Regions from separate parts of the Pseudomonas sp. LY-1 genome, predicted to be linked through region 1. Evidence: predicted binding sites of a transcription regulator. Region 1 holds the regulator's gene; each other region holds the start of a gene.

Evidence for each region. The regulator sigma-54, encoded in region 1, starts transcription at its own class of promoters, with help from an activator protein. The targets are predictions, from matches to a motif close to ANTGGCATNNANNTTGCTNT.
Region 2: a site for sigma-54 is predicted at 2,911-2,930, ahead of glnK (P-II family nitrogen regulator). Genes of this name have one in related genera too.
Region 3: a site for sigma-54 is predicted at 1,857-1,876, ahead of flgB (flagellar basal body rod protein FlgB). Genes of this name have one in related genera too.

The regions. Positions count from the first base shown of each region.
Region 1 is NZ_CP094353.1:1,288,086-1,293,481, reverse strand. It holds gene MOQ67_RS05900 (KdsC family phosphatase) at 1-469, shown strand, start outside; gene lptC (LPS export ABC transporter periplasmic protein LptC) at 478-1,050, shown strand; gene lptA (lipopolysaccharide transport periplasmic protein LptA) at 1,037-1,570, shown strand; gene lptB (LPS export ABC transporter ATP-binding protein) at 1,570-2,295, shown strand; gene MOQ67_RS05880 (RNA polymerase factor sigma-54) at 2,493-3,986, shown strand; gene hpf (ribosome hibernation-promoting factor, HPF/YfiA family) at 4,062-4,367, shown strand; gene ptsN (PTS IIA-like nitrogen regulatory protein PtsN) at 4,380-4,844, shown strand; gene rapZ (RNase adapter RapZ) at 4,847-5,396, shown strand, end outside.
Region 2 is NZ_CP094353.1:6,628,838-6,634,233, reverse strand. It holds gene MOQ67_RS30645 (DMT family transporter) at 1-362, shown strand, start outside; gene MOQ67_RS30640 (YifB family Mg chelatase-like AAA ATPase) at 747-2,243, opposite strand; gene MOQ67_RS30635 (accessory factor UbiK family protein) at 2,453-2,716, opposite strand; gene glnK (P-II family nitrogen regulator) at 3,139-3,477, shown strand; gene MOQ67_RS30625 (ammonium transporter) at 3,511-4,848, shown strand; gene MOQ67_RS30620 (secondary thiamine-phosphate synthase enzyme YjbQ) at 5,061-5,396, shown strand, end outside.
Region 3 is NZ_CP094353.1:5,317,892-5,323,287, reverse strand. It holds gene MOQ67_RS24360 (chemotaxis protein CheV) at 1-806, shown strand, start outside; gene cheR (protein-glutamate O-methyltransferase CheR) at 849-1,676, shown strand; gene flgB (flagellar basal body rod protein FlgB) at 1,919-2,326, shown strand; gene flgC (flagellar basal body rod protein FlgC) at 2,330-2,773, shown strand; gene flgD (flagellar hook assembly protein FlgD) at 2,790-3,515, shown strand; gene flgE (flagellar hook protein FlgE) at 3,547-4,863, shown strand; gene MOQ67_RS24330 (ISL3 family transposase) at 5,007-5,396, shown strand, end outside.

The DNA.
Region 1 (5,396 bases):
TGACGGCGTGCTGACCGATGGCCGCCTGTACTTCCTCGAGGACGGCAGCGAATTCAAGTCGTTCAACACCCTCGACGGCCAGGGCATCAAGATGCTCATGGCGGCGGGCGTGCAAACCGCGATTATCAGCGGTCGGAAAACCCCGGTTGTGGAACGCCGCGCACAAAACCTGGGGATTCCTCACCTGTATCAGGGCAGGGAGGATAAACTAGTCGTCCTGGACGAGCTTCTTGGCCAACTCAACCTAAGCTATGAGCAGGTTGCCTATCTGGGCGACGACCTGCCCGACCTGCCGGTGATCCGCCGGGTGGGCCTGGGCATGGCTGTCGCCAATGCGGCGGCATTTGTTCGCGAGCATGCCCACGGCATCACCACGGCCCGTGGCGGCGAAGGCGCCGCCCGCGAGTTCTGCGAGTTGATCCTGCGTGCCCAGGGTAGCCTTGAAGCGGCCCACGCCGCCTACCTATAGAGCGTTTTATGCTGAGCAAAAAGATTCGCAACTTCCTGCTATTCGGGGTCATCGCCGCGCTGCTCCTGGCGGTTGGCTACTGGAATATCAGCCCGGAGCGCTTTCTCGACCAGCCTGTGGCGCAGGTTGACCAAGGCGCTATCGACTATTACGCCACCAATGCCTACAGCGTGCAGTTCCTGCCCGATGGCAAGGTGCAGTATGAAATGACCTCGGACAAGGTCGAGCACCTGAAAGCGTCCGAAGTCACCCTGCTGACCAACCCCGATTTGAATCTGTATCGCGGCACCGAATTCCCTTGGCACGTCACCAGCAAGCGTGGCGAAGTCAACCCGGACGGCACCGAAGTGGAACTGATCGACTCGGTGCGCGTCGCACGGACCGACGCACAGAACCGCGACACCATCATCACCAGCAGTCGCATGACCGTATTCCCACAGAAGCAATATGCGCAGACCGAGCAAGACGTTAGAATCGACGGCGCTGGCGGTGTATCGACTGGCAAGGGAATGAAAGCGTATTTGAAAGAAAGCAGGATACACCTGCTATCGAACGTAAGAGGACAGTATGAGGCTCGTTAAAACCCTCCCTATTTTGCTCAGTCTGGGCGCAGCACTGGGAAGCGTGAGCGCCTGGGCTCTGCCGAACGATAGCCAGCAACCGATCCACATTTCGGCCGACGATGCACAGCTCGATGACAAGCAAGGCGTCGCAACCTACACCGGCGGTGTGATCATTACCCAGGGTTCGATGAAGATCACCGGCAACACGGTGACGCTGACTCGCACCCCTGCTGGCGACATTGACGTCGTGACCTCGGTGGGCAACCTGGCCTACTTCGAACAGAAGCAGTCTGCCACCGACACCGCCCCGATGAAGGGCTACGGTAAAACCATCCAGTATCACGCCCAGCAAAATCGCATCGTGCTGATCGACCAGGCCAAGGTACTCAGCCCCGACGGCAACTCCACGGAAGGTGAAAAAATCACCTATGACACCGTGAAGCAGGTTGCCAACGCCGGTCGCGCCAACGGCACCAAGGTCACCGCACCGCGTCCACGTATCGACATGGTTATCCAGCCGAAGAAGAAGGCCGAGTAATGGCAACCCTGAAAGCCCAGCATCTGGCCAAGGCCTATAAAGGCCGTCAGGTCGTGCGCGACGTCAGCTTGTCGATCGACAGCGGCCAGATCGTCGGCCTGCTTGGCCCCAACGGTGCCGGCAAGACCACCTGTTTCTATATGATCGTCGGCCTGGTCCAGGCGGACCAAGGTCGCATCCTGATCGACGACCTCGACGTCAGCCACCAGCCGATGCACGGCCGTGCGCGCGCCGGTATCGGCTATCTTCCCCAGGAAGCGTCGATCTTCCGCAAACTGTCGGTTGCCGATAACATCATGGCGATCCTCGAGACCCGCAAGGAACTCGACCGCGACGGCCGCCGCAAGGAGCTGGAAAGCCTGCTGCAGGAATTCCACATCAACCACATTCGCGACAACCTCGGCATGAGTTTGTCCGGCGGTGAACGCCGCCGCGTGGAGATTGCCCGCGCCCTGGCCACTGCACCGAAGTTCATCCTGCTGGACGAACCGTTTGCCGGTGTCGACCCGATCTCGGTCGGCGACATCAAGCAGATCATCCATCACCTCAAGGCCAAGGGCATCGGTGTACTGATCACCGACCACAACGTCCGCGAGACCCTCGATATCTGCGAAACCGCGTATATCGTCAACGATGGGCAACTGATTGCCGAAGGCGATTCGGCCACGATCCTGGCCAACGAACTGGTCAAGGAAGTGTATCTGGGCCACGAGTTCCGCCTGTAGGCCTGCCTGGAAAAAAAGGCGGTGGCAGGCCGTTCGCCAAGGTGCGCGGGAGTCAATGAAAACCTCCGGATTTTTATTGTTACCGCGCTCTAGGCAAAGCCTCCAATATCAGGCATATAATTTGCTTATGTTTGGCGCTCACGCGCCCTGTCGTGGATGGCGCATTGCGCCGGCGAATAAGGTGTTAAGCCCCTGCCATGAAACCATCGCTAGTCCTGAGAATGGGCCAGCAGCTGACGATGACACCGCAGCTGCAACAGGCCATCCGCCTGCTCCAATTGTCGACACTGGACCTGCAACAGGAAATCCAGGAAGCCCTGGAGTCCAATCCGATGCTCGAACGCCAGGAAGAAGGCGACGACTTCGATAATGCAGACCCGCTGGCCGACAACATCGAGCAAAAACCCAATTCCGACGTGCAGGAACCCTCTTACCAGGAAACCGCCCCTACGGTGGACAACCTGGAGGAAGGCGAATGGAACGAACGCATTCCCAACGAACTTCCCGTGGACACCGCCTGGGAAGACGTCTACCAGACCAGCGCCAGCAGCCTGCCCAGCAATGATGACGACGAGTGGGACTTCACCACCCGCACCTCCGCCGGCGAGAGCCTGCAGAGCCACTTGCTGTGGCAATTGAACCTGGCGCCGATGTCCGACACCGATCGCCTGATCGCTGTGACCCTGATCGACTGCATCAACAACCAGGGCTATCTGGACGAGACCCTCGAAGAGATTCTTGAAGCCTTCGACCCGGAACTGGACATCGAACTGGACGAGATCGAAGCCGTCCTGCACCGCATCCAGCAGTTCGAGCCCGCCGGCATTGGCGCGCGCAACCTCAGCGAGTGCCTGCTGCTGCAATTGCGCCAGCTGCCCGCCAAGACCCCTTGGCTCGTTGAAGCCCAACGCCTGGTCACCGACTACATCGACCTGCTGGGCAGCCGCGACTACAGCCAACTGATGCGCCGCATGAAGCTCAAGGAAGACGACCTGCGCCACATCATCGAGCTGGTGCAGAGCCTCAACCCGCGTCCGGGCTCGCAGATCGAGTCCAGCGAAGCCGAATACGTCGTCCCCGATGTGATCGTGCGCAAAGACAACGAACGCTGGCTGGTGGAGCTGAACCAGGAATCGGTGCCGCGCCTGCGGGTCAACCCGCAATATGCCGGATTCGTCCGTCGCGCCGACACCAGCGCCGACAACACCTTCATGCGCAACCAACTGCAGGAAGCGCGCTGGTTCATCAAGAGCCTGCAAAGCCGCAACGAAACCCTGATGAAAGTGGCCACGCAAATCGTCGAGCACCAGCGCGGCTTCCTTGAGTACGGCGACGAAGCGATGAAACCGCTGGTCCTGCACGACATCGCAGAAGCGGTGGGCATGCACGAATCGACGATTTCCCGGGTAACGACGCAAAAATTCATGCATACCCCACGGGGTATATATGAGCTGAAATACTTTTTCTCCAGCCATGTCAGCACCTCCGAAGGCGGCGAATGCTCGTCCACGGCGATCCGCGCAATCATCAAAAAACTGGTTGCCGCGGAAAATCAGAAAAAGCCGTTGAGTGACAGCAAGATCGCTGGTTTACTGGAGGCACAAGGCATTCAGGTCGCCCGTCGAACCGTCGCCAAGTACCGCGAGTCCCTTGGGATCGCGCCTTCCAGCGAGCGTAAGCGTTTGATGTGACGGGCAGGCCACAGCGTTCCAGTGGCAGGCATCTCTGCCTGCCGCTTTATGCACTGGCAACGAAGGAGAAGCTGTATGCAAGTCAATATCAGTGGACACCAACTGGAAGTGACCGACGCGCTGCGCACCTATATCGGCGAAAAACTCAAACGAATTGAGGGGCATTTCGACAAGATCACCAACGTGCAAGTCATTATGACTGTCGAAAAGCTGAAGCAGAAAATCGAAGCCACCTTGCGTATACCCGGCGGAGAAGTCGTCGCCAATGCTGAGCATTCTGATATGTATGCCGCCATTGACGACCTGACCGACAAGCTGGATCGCCAAATCAAAAAGCATAAGGAAAAGCAGCAGAGCCTCCTACAGGGCACCGGCCGCTAACACTCCCCACCCATGATCCGACTTGAAACCATCCTGACTCCCGGCCGTTCCCTTGTGAACGCGCCGGGGGGCAGCAAGAAGAAAGCCCTCGAACAGATTGCCAACCTGATCAGCAAACAAGTGCCTGAGCTGGAGATGCAAGATGTCTACGAGGCTCTGATTGCCCGTGAAAAACTCGGCTCGACCGGTTTTGGTAACGGCATCGCCATTCCTCACTGCCGCCTCAAAGGCTGCGAGACACCTGTCAGCGCCCTGCTGCACCTGGACGCTCCCATCGATTTCGACGCCATCGACGGTGCCCCGGTCGACCTGCTGTTCGTGTTGCTGGTCCCGCAAGCCGCCACCGATGCACACCTGGAACTGCTCCGGCAGATCGCCAGCATGCTTGACCGCAAGGAAGTACGCGACAAACTGCGCAGTGCCAGCAGCAATGAGGCGTTGTATCAGGTTGTCCTGGCTGAACAAGACGAGCAGTAATCATGCGTTTGATCATCGTCAGTGGCCGCTCCGGCTCAGGTAAAAGCACCGCCCTCAATGTTCTTGAGGACAACGGCTTCTATTGCATCGACAACCTGCCCGCCGGCCTGCTGCCGGAGTTGGCGGAGCGCGCGCTGATCCACACCGAACTGGCACAGCCGCTGGTCGCCGTGTCGATCGACGCCCGCAACCTGCCCAGCCACCTCTCGCGGTTCCCGGCACTGCTTGAGGAAGTGCGCGCCAAGCACATTCACTGTGATGTGCTGTACCTGGACGCAGACGAAGAAACCCTGCTCAAACGCTTCTCCGAGACCCGTCGACGTCACCCCCTCAGCAGCCCGCATCGTTCGCTGGCCGAAGCCATCGAGGACGAGACCAAGCTGTTGGGGCCGATCATTGACCTCGCCGACCTCAAGATCAACACCACCAGCCTCAACCTGTACCAACTGCGCGATGCCATCAAGCTCCGCCTGCTGAACCAGCCCGAGCCCGGCACGGCCTTTCTGGTCGAGTCGTTTGGCTTCAAGCGTGGCATGCCGGTGGACGCCGATC
Region 2 (5,396 bases), 1.3 Mb from region 1:
TACAAGGGAAATATACGCTTCCAGTATTAGGCCCAATTACCATGCTGTGGCTGGGTTACGCCGTAGGACTGTTCGTGTTGTTTTTTATAGTAATTAAATTGGATGCTGGACTTAAATTGCCGTCCCCCAAAAATGTTGGCTTGTTAGGTATGGCTAGTTTACTTAATTTAGGTGGTTTTTCCGCTTTTTCTTGGGGGGCTATTAATGGTTCAGTATCTGTTGTTACCGTAATTAGCACGCTTTCGGGTGGAATAGCGGCGGTATTAGGTTGTTTGGTCTTCAAGGAGCGGCTGGGAGGCTGGCAGGTCTGCGGTGTCATACTTGTATTGATGGGGGCCATAATTTTGCATATGTTTAATTGATTGAGGTTTCTGTAAGTTTAATCTATTGCTGTAGTGGTGGCGGTTTTTATTGAAATGATGAGTGACGCCCTAAATCAGCTTATACCAGAGTTTTGCGGAGGCTTTCAGAAGTAAATGTTCAGTTTGTTTTTGATGGTGGTCAAGGAAACTTGATTTCTGATGGGTCTGATAGAGGTATAAAGATAACTGATTCGCCACCTCTGAGGGGGCTAGAAAGTTCTTCAATGTAGATTGCAGTGTATGCACTGCGCCGCAGTATATTAATTTTTACGGAGTGCCGAGCCATACTTATGAGCTGGCGGGACATAGCTTAGCTCTGATTGTAGCAGCTCATGTGAGTTGAATCATATCTGGCAGATAGCGGATTAAGTTATGTATAGGCGCTCAGGTGGAGGGCGCTGGTCGGTACTGCAATGCCTCCGCCAGATGATGACGAGCAATTCTTTGTCCTTGCTCCAGATCCGCCAGCGTGCGTGCGACCTTGAGCAGGCGGTGGGCCGCGCGAAGGGACAGGGTCAGGCGCTCGCAGGCGCTTTCCAGCCAGGCTTCATCCGGCCTCGACAGCGCGCAATGCTGGCGCAACCCCGGTAGGTCGAGGAACGCATTGGCGCAGCCCTGGCGCTGTTGCTGGCGGTCCCGGGCCTGGGCTACCAGTGCCGAGGCGGTGGACGTGTTGTCGCCGGGCTGCGGGGCCGGGTTCAGCGCGGTGATTTCGCGAGCGACGGTCAGGTGCAGGTCGATCCGGTCCAGCAACGGCCCGGAGAGTTTGTTGCGATAGCGCTGGACCTGCTCCGGCGTACAGCGACAGCGCGCGCTGGGGTCGCCCATGTAACCGCAAGGGCAGGGGTTCATTGCGGCGACCAGTTGAAAGCGCGCCGGGAAACTCACGCGGTCGCGGGCGCGGGAGATCACGATATGCCCCGACTCCAGTGGCTCGCGCAAAACCTCCAGCACCTTGCGATCAAACTCCGGCAGCTCATCCAGGAACAGCACCCCATGGTGGGCCAAGGTGATTTCCCCCGGTTGCGGCTTTGACCCTCCACCCACCAGCGCCGGGCCGGAGGCCGAATGGTGCGGCTGGCGAAACGGCCGATGGGGCCAATGACTCAGGGGCGCCAGGCTGACCACTGATTGAATCGCTGCCACTTCCAGCGCTTCGTGCTCACTCAGCGGCGGCAGCAAACCCGGCAGGCGGCTGGCGAGCAAGGTCTTGCCGGTGCCGGGCGGGCCGCTGAACAACAGGTTATGCGCGCCTGCCGCAGCGATCAGCAGTGCGCGTTTGGCGGCGAGTTGGCCCTGGACTTCGCTGAGGTCCGGGTAAGGTTTGTTCAAGTACAGCAAACCGTCGGACTTGAAGGGCTCGATCGGCACATGCCCATTCAGGTGCGCCACCACCTGCAGCAGGTGGTCCACCGCAATCACCTTCAACCCCGATGCCAGGCAGGCCTCTTCGGCATTCGCCCGGGGCACGATCACGCTGCGTCCGGCCTTGCGCGCCGCGAGCGCTGCCGGCAACACACCTTTCACTGCGCGTACCTCGCCCGATAGCGCCAATTCCCCCAGGCATTCCACGTCGTCGAGCATCTGCGTCGGCACCTGCACGCTCGCCGCGAGAATCCCGAGGGCTATCGCCAGGTCAAAACGCCCGCCGTCCTTGGGCAGGTCGGCGGGCGCGAGGTTGAGGGTGATGCGGCGGGACGGGTATTGCAGCGCGGAGTTGAGGATGGCACTGCGCACGCGGTCCTTGCTTTCCTTGACGGCGGTTTCCGGCAAACCCACCAGGGTGAGCGATGGCAGACCATTGGCCATGTGTACTTCGACGCTGACGGCAGGGGCTTCGACGCCGATCTGGGCGCGACTGTGGACGATGGCGAGGGACATGCTCATTCCTTGAAAGGGCGGACCGCTTCCTGCGGTTTTTCAAGGGTAGACGAGGTGGGGTAGAGCGGGACGCGGGAGGTTTTACAGAACGTATCCGCAGAGTGACGCAGAACAGGTGGGAGCGCCGGCTTGCCTGCGATAGGTCAGGCGTATCAGAGGGACCGAGTCGATCCCATCGCAGGCAAGCCAGCTCCTACATTGGTCGGGGGTTATTCGGAGGCTGCCGGGGTCAACCGTGCTTCCAGCTCCGCCACTTTCGCCTCCAGGCTTTCCAGGCGTGCTCGGGTGCGGGCCAGCACCACCATTTGGCTGTCGAATTCTTCCCGGCTGACCAGGTCGAGCTTGCTGAAGCCGCTTTGCAGCAAGGCCTTGAACTGGCTTTCGATTTCATTGCGGGGCAGCGGGATCTCGCCACTGAACAGGCGGGAGGCATGGCCGCTCAGGGCGTCGAGGAGGTCTTTGGGCGCGAGCATGGGAAATATTCCGGAAAACTGTTGGCGGGCAGTGTATCACGCAGCGTCTATAGTCATTTCCACGACCTCGGGCGCACGCTTTTCGCGCAGGGTGTCGGGCGGTAGCGCACCGTTTTCGTGCGCAATCACCCCGCCAAAAAGCCCCGCAGGTGGGCATAAGTGGGCAAGGGACTGATTTCAGTGGTTTTTACGGAGCTGGCAAGGTTTCTGCTTAGACGAACATGACCCATGCACTGATGCAGTCGCTGTGACGAATGCAGTGCGCCGACGGATCAGGGGTACAGGTTTCGTCACCAGTGGTTCGCTGGCGTCGCAATGGCAACTGCTCTTGCGACGATGCGTTACAAAGCCAGGCGCTGCGCTTAGACTTGAGACGGGTTTGTTTTCCTGGGGCAAGTCCACCAATTCGGGAGAGAGTTTTCATGAAGCTAGTCACTGCCATCATCAAGCCGTTCAAGTTGGACGATGTACGCGAGTCGTTGTCCGAAATCGGCGTGCAGGGCATTACCGTTACTGAGGTCAAAGGCTTCGGGCGGCAGAAGGGTCACACCGAGCTGTATCGCGGCGCGGAATACGTGGTTGATTTCCTGCCGAAGGTGAAGATTGATGTCGCCATTGACGACAAGGATCTTGATCGGGTTATCGAGGCGATAACCAAGGCCGCCAACACCGGCAAGATCGGTGACGGCAAGATCTTTGTGGTCAATCTGGAACAGGCTATTCGCATCCGTACCGGCGAAACCGATACCGACGCAATCTAAGCCGCCAAACCCAACGCCCCAGGAGAAAACAATATGACTCTGCGTAAATTCGCAGGGCTCGGAGCCCTGTTGTCCATCGTAATGCCAAGCCTGGCCATGGCGGCAGACGAAGTGGCTGCTCCAGTCCTCAATTCCGGCGACACAGCGTGGATGCTGACATCCACCGCGCTGGTGCTATTCATGACCATTCCCGGCCTGGCGCTGTTCTACGGCGGTATGGTTCGCTCGAAAAACATTCTGTCGGTGATGATGCAGTGTTTTGCCATCACTGGCCTGATCAGCATTCTGTGGGTCATCTACGGTTACAGCATCGCGTTTGACACGACCGGCATGGAGCAGGGCGTTGTAAACTTCAACTCCTTCTTTGGCGGCATGGGCAAGGCGTTCCTGGCGGGCGTAACCCCGGCCAGCATCACCGGGCCTGCGGCGCTGTTTCCGGAAGCGGTGTTCGTCACCTTCCAGATGACCTTCGCCATCATCACCCCGGCGCTGATCGTCGGTGCGTTCGCCGAGCGCATGAAGTTCTCCGCGATGCTGATCTTCATGGCTATCTGGTTCACCCTGGTTTACGCGCCGATCGCACACATGGTCTGGAGCGGTAATGGTGGCCTGCTGTGGGACTGGGGCGTGCTGGACTTCGCTGGTGGCACCGTGGTGCATATCAACGCGGGTGTGGCTGGTCTGGTGGCGTGCATCGTGCTTGGCAAGCGTAAAGGCTACCCGACTACCCCGATGGCCCCTCACAACCTGGGTTACACCTTGGTCGGTGCGGCCATGCTGTGGGTCGGTTGGTTCGGCTTCAACGCCGGCTCCGCTGCTGCGGCCAACGGCACTGCCGGTATGGCGATGCTGGTGACCCAGATCGCTACAGCTGCTGCGGCGCTGGGCTGGATGTTCGCCGAGTGGATCACCCACGGTAAGCCAAGTGCCCTGGGCATCGCCTCGGGTGTGGTGGCTGGCCTGGTCGCCGTCACGCCTGCGGCAGGCACCGTGGGCCCGATGGGCGCTCTGGTGATCGGCCTGGTTGCCGGTGTGATTTGCTTCTTCTGCGCCACCAGCCTCAAGCGCAAGCTGGGCTACGACGACTCCCTGGACGCGTTCGGCGTACACGGTATCGGTGGCATCGTCGGTGCGATCCTCACGGGCGTTTTCGCAGCCCCAGCCCTGGGCGGCTTCGGCACCGTGACTGACGTGGCGGCCCAAGTATGGATTCAGTGCAAAGGCGTCGGCTTCACTGTGATCTACACCGCCATCGTGACCTTCATCATCCTCAAGGTGCTGGATATGGTCATGGGCCTGCGGGTTACCGACGAAGAAGAGGCTGTCGGCCTCGACCTGGCACAACACAACGAACGCGGCTACAACTTGTAAGTAGGCGAAAAAAACATGCCCGGCTTGCCGGGCATTTTTTTGTCTGGCATTTGTCAGTCAGGACACGGGGTGCCGGTTTTTTGCGTCGCATGTGTGATGGCGCGCACACCGCGCTTTTCCGGGTGCGAATGTCTTACAGGCATGTAGGCGTATTCGGCACTTTGTTTTTTCCCTGAGCGCGCTAGAATGCGCGCCGATGGGCGGAGAACTGTATGTGGCAACAGACCCTGATTACCCTGCGGGCCAAGCCCCGGGGCTTTCACCTGGTAACCGACGAGTTGCTTGCCGGCTTGCCTGAATTGAAGGCGTGTCGCGTGGGCCTGTTGCATCTGTGGTTGCAGCATACCTCGGCCTCGTTGACCATCAACGAGAATGCCGATCCGGCGGTTCGTCGTGACTTCGAGCGTTTTTTCAACTCGCTGGTGCCGCAAGGCCGAGCCGGGTTCGAACACAACGACGAAGGCCCGGATGATCTGCCGGCGCACTTCAAGGCCAGTCTCCTGGGTTGCCAGCTGAGTTTGCCGGTCAAGGCCGGCCGCTTGGCGATG
Region 3 (5,396 bases), 2.6 Mb from region 1:
TGCTGCAGTGTCCCAAGCTGACGATCATGCCCAAGTCGAGCCCGGTGGTGTGTGGCGTAGCCAACATCCGTGGCGCGACCATCCCGATTCTCGACCTGGCATTGGCCACGAGTTCGGCCGGCCTGCAAGACCGCGAGAACCCGTTTGTGATCATTACCGAATACAACACCAAGACCCAGGGTTTCCTGGTGCGCTCGGTGGAACGTATCGTCAACATGAACTGGGAAGAGATCCATCCGCCGCCCAAGGGCACCGGTCGCGATCACTACCTCACGGCGGTGACGCGAGTAGACAACCAGTTGGTCGAAATCATCGACGTGGAGAAAATCCTCGCCGAAGTCGCACCGACTTCCGAAGCGATTTCGGTTGGCGTCGTCGATGCCGAAACGGCGCACAAGGCGGTTTCGCTGCGGGTGCTGACGGTGGACGACTCCTCGGTGGCGCGTAAACAGGTGACCCGTTGCCTGCAAACCATCGGCGTTGAGGTGGTGGCGCTCAACGATGGCCGCCAGGCGCTGGATTACTTGCGCAAACTGGTGGATGAAGGCAAGAAGCCGGAAGAAGAATTCTTGATGATGATTTCCGACATCGAGATGCCGGAAATGGACGGCTATACCCTCACGGCTGAAATACGCAACGATCCACGCATGCAAAAATTGCATATCATCCTGCATACTTCGTTGTCGGGCGTATTCAATCAGGCGATGGTCAAGAAGGTCGGTGCTGACGACTTCCTGGCTAAGTTCCGCCCTGATGACCTGGCATCCCGGGTAGTCGACCGGATCAAGGCAGCAGATCACGGCTAGGGGAATTTCCCTGGCGGTCACACGATTTAAGAGGCGGTATCATTGTCTACGGGTAATTTGGATTTCGAACAGTTCCGGGTCTTCCTGGAAAAAGCCTGTGGCATATTGCTCGGTGAAAACAAGCAGTATCTGGTATCCAGCCGTCTCAACAAACTGATGGAACAGCAGGGCATCAAGTCCCTCGGTGAGTTGGTCCAGCGGATTCAGAGCCAGCCGCGCAGCGGGCTCAAGGAAATGGTGGTCGATGCCATGACCACCAACGAAACCCTATGGTTTCGCGATACCTACCCCTTTGAGGTACTCAAGAGCAAGGTGTTGCCCGAGGCGATCAAGGCCAGCCCGGGTCAGCGTTTGCGGATCTGGTCGGCAGCCTGTTCCTCGGGGCAGGAACCGTACTCGATTTCGATGGCGATCGACGAGTTCGAACGGACGAACATGGGCCAGTTGAAGGCCGGCGCGCAAATTGTCGCCACCGATCTGTCGGGCACCATGCTCACCAACTGCAAGACCGGCGAGTACGACAGCCTGGCCCTGGGCCGCGGTTTGTCCCCGGAACGCCTGCAGCGTTACTTCGACCCGAAAGGGGCGGGGCGTTGGGCGGTCAAGGCGCCGATCAAGAACCGGGTGGAGTTTCGCTCGTTCAACCTGCTCGACAGCTACGCCAGCCTGGGCAAGTTCGACATGGTGTTCTGCCGTAACGTGCTGATCTACTTCTCGGCCGAAGTGAAGAAAGACATCCTGCTGCGCATCCACGGCACGCTCAAGCGTGGGGGGTATCTGTTCCTCGGTGCATCCGAGGCGCTGAACGGCCTGCCGGATCATTTCCAGATGGTGCAGTGCAGTCCTGGGATCATTTACCAGGCCAAGTAAGTCGCACGCAGTCAAGGTGTGGGAGGGGGCAAGCCCCCTCCCACATTTGTTTTGCGGCAAGGTAAAAGCGGCAACTCCCGATTGCCGCTTTACTGGCGCTACGCGGAAGCCGCTTGCCGCTTTTCTGGCATTGCCGCCGGCAATCTCTGCGTAACCCCTTGATATATGGGCTTTAGCCAGATTGGCATGCACCTTGCTATAACCCTGTTAACGAACAGCAGGTCAGCCTAAAGGTTTCCGCCATGAGCATCAGCTTCGATAAAGCGCTCGGTATCCACGAACAAGCCCTCGGCTTTCGCGCCCAGCGTGCCGAAGTCCTGGCCAACAACATTGCCAACGCCGACACCCCGAACTACAAGGCTCGGGACCTGGACTTCTCCGCCGTGCTCGCCGCACAGCAGGACAAGACCAAGAACGGCACCTTCGCCTTGAACATGACCAACAGCCGTCATATCGAAGCGCAAGGCCTGAGCAGTGGCGACGAATCGCTGCTGTATCGCACGCCGATGCAGCCGTCGATCGACCAGAACACCGTCGACGCGCAGTTGGAGCAATCGGCCTACGCCGAGAACTCGGTGAACTTCCAGGCCAGCTTCACCCTGCTCAACAGCAAATTCAAAGGGCTGATGTCAGCCCTGCGTGGAGAGTAAGCCATGTCCTTAGCCAGTGTTTTCAATATTGCCGGTAGTGGCATGAGCGCGCAGACCACGCGCCTGAATACCGTCGCCAGTAACATCGCCAACGCCGAGACGGTGTCTTCGAGCATCGACCAGACCTACCGCGCCCGTCACCCGGTGTTCGCCACCATGTTTCAGGGCGGCCAGAGCAGCGGCGGCGATTCGCTGTTCCAGAATCAGGACGCTGCCGGGCAAGGCGTGCAGGTACTCGGCGTGGTTGAAGACCAGAGCAATCTGGAAGCGCGCTATGAGCCTAATCACCCTGCGGCGAACGAAAAAGGCTACGTGTACTACCCGAACGTCAACGTGGTCGAGGAAATGGCTGACATGATCTCTGCCAGTCGCTCGTTCCAGACCAATGCGGAAATGATGAACACCGCCAAAACCATGATGCAGAAGGTCCTGACCCTGGGTCAGTGATAAGGGGCGCCAAACAATGGCCATTGTTGATACGACGAACAACTCGGCAGTCCAGGACCTGTTCAACAGCAAGGTCAAGACTGCGACGGACAACAGCAGCCTCAGCACCGCCACCAAGACGGCAACGGGCAACCAGTCGCTGGGCAAGGATGCGTTCCTGCAACTGTTGGTGACCCAACTGAAGAACCAGAACCCGCTGTCGCCTCAGGACAACGGTGCGTTCGTGGCTCAGTTGGCGCAGTTCAGTAGCCTGGAAGGCATCAACACCCTGAACGACTCGGTAAACAGCATCTCCAGCAACTTCAGCTCGTCGCAAGCATTGCAGGCTTCGTCGCTGGTCGGTCGCTCGATCATTACCCAGACCGACAAGGCGCTGGTGGACACCAGCAAGAGCATGACCGGCTCGGTCGCGGTGACGGCGGCAACGGGCAACGTCTCGGTCAAGATTACCGACAAAGACGGTGTCGTGGTGCGTACCCTCGATATGGGCGCACAGAGCGCGGGCAGTTCCGACTTCATCTGGGATGGCAAGAACGCCAACGGTGAGGTCGCCCCGGCAGGTACTTACACCTTTACGGCCACCACCAAGAATGACGCGGGCGACGCAGTGGCTCTGGCCACTTCGCTGCCGGCGACGGTCACCAGCGTGACCCTGAGCAAGACCGGCGGCGAAATGCTGCTCAACCTTGCGGGCGGCATGGGCAGCGTCAAGCTGTCGCAAATTCAGACTATCGGTACATAGAGCCGGCTAAATACGGCAGAGGGAGAGAAACATGTCTTTTAACATCGGCCTGAGCGGCCTCTATGCAGCCAACAAACAACTGGACGTGACCGGCAACAACATCGCCAACGTCGCGACCACTGGCTTCAAATCGTCTCGTGCGGAATTCGCGGACATCTACGCGGCGTCCAAGCTGGGCACCGGCCAGAACAGCATCGGTAACGGTGTGAACCTGGCGGCCGTGTCCCAGCAATTCACCCAGGGCGACGTCAACAACAGTGGCGGCATCCTGGACATGGCGATCCAGGGCGGTGGCTTCTTCGTACAGAAGGGCAGCGACGGTTCGCTGGAATACACCCGTAGCGGTGCTTTCCGTGCGGACAAAGACGGCTACATCACCAACAACACCGGTACTTCGCGCCTGCAAGGCTACGCGGCGGATGACAACGGCAAGATCGTCAAGGGCGGCTTGGTCGACCTGCAACTCAACTTGTCGAACCTGCCGCCAAAAGCCTCCAGCACCGTCGATTCCAGCAGTAACCTGAACTCCTCGGAGCCGGTGATCGACCAGGTGGCCAAGCCATTCAACCCAACCGACACCAAGACCTTCACCACCCAGTACAGCACCACCTTGTACGACACCCAAGGCAACGCTCACCCGATGGTGCAGTACCTGGTGAAGACGGACTCCAACCAATGGAAGTCCTACACCTTGATCGATGGGCGTAACCCTGACGGTACCCCGATCAGTGGCGCAGGCGCGGTGGCACCTGTCGCGTCGACCCTGACGTTCGACACGGCCGGTAAGCTCGCTGGCGTGGTCACCCCGCCCAGCATAGTCTCCAACACCACTCTGACCATTTCCAACTGGAAACCGGGCACCGTGACCAACGGTGTATGGACGGCTAACGGCGCCGCGGCCAACACCGGCGGTATTGCGGTCAACATGGCGAATATCACCCAGTACAATTCGGCCAGCTATCGCAACCCGCCGGTCACCGATGGCTATGCCACCGGCCAGATCACCGGGCTGAAAATCGACGGCAGCGGTGTACTGTTCGCCACCTTCAGCAACCAGCAGAGCAAGGCCATTGGCCAGATCTCCCTGGCCAGCTTCAACAACGAACAAGGCCTGCAACCGGCAGGCGGCACGGCCTGGAGAGAGACCTTTGCCTCGGGCCAACCGGGATACGACACCCCTCAAGCCGGCACCCTCGGTTCGATCGTGGCCAACTCCCTGGAGAACTCCAACGTCAACCTGACCAACGAGCTGGTGGACCTGATCAAGGCCCAGAGCAACTACCAGGCGAACGCCAAGACCATCTCCACCCAGAGCACCATCATGCAGACCATCATCCAGATGACCTGATGCGCTAACGCTGCACAAGAAGCCCCTCGATCGAGGGGCTTTTTTTTGGTTCTTCACGGAATCCCGGGAAACACAGAAACAAGAACGCCGATTTGATGGATGATGTTCGTGCGAGCAAACACATCTAAAAAACCGGCGTTCTTATGCGCAATATTAATACTTTCCTTCCTTTTTGGGAGGGCTTTTCTGTCGTTGCGATCAAACCTGACGGCGATGCCCTTCAAATCGATCTGATCCCCCAGGCCACGCGATTTCCCACCTGTGGTGGCTGCCAAAAGCTCTGTTCAACAACTCATGAGTACTGCGATCGAGTCGTGCGTGACTTGCCGATTCTCGGTCGTGCAGTCCGCCTCAACGTGCAGCTCAGGCGTGTTAGTTGCCGTGATTGTGGCAAGCGCATGGAGGTCGTCAGTTGGCTGGATCGCTATGCCCGCATGACGCGCCGGCTGGCAGAGGCCGTTATTCAAGCCTGCGAACGCCTTCCTACACTGCATGTTGCGCAAATGTTCGGGCTGCACTGGGACACCGTTCGG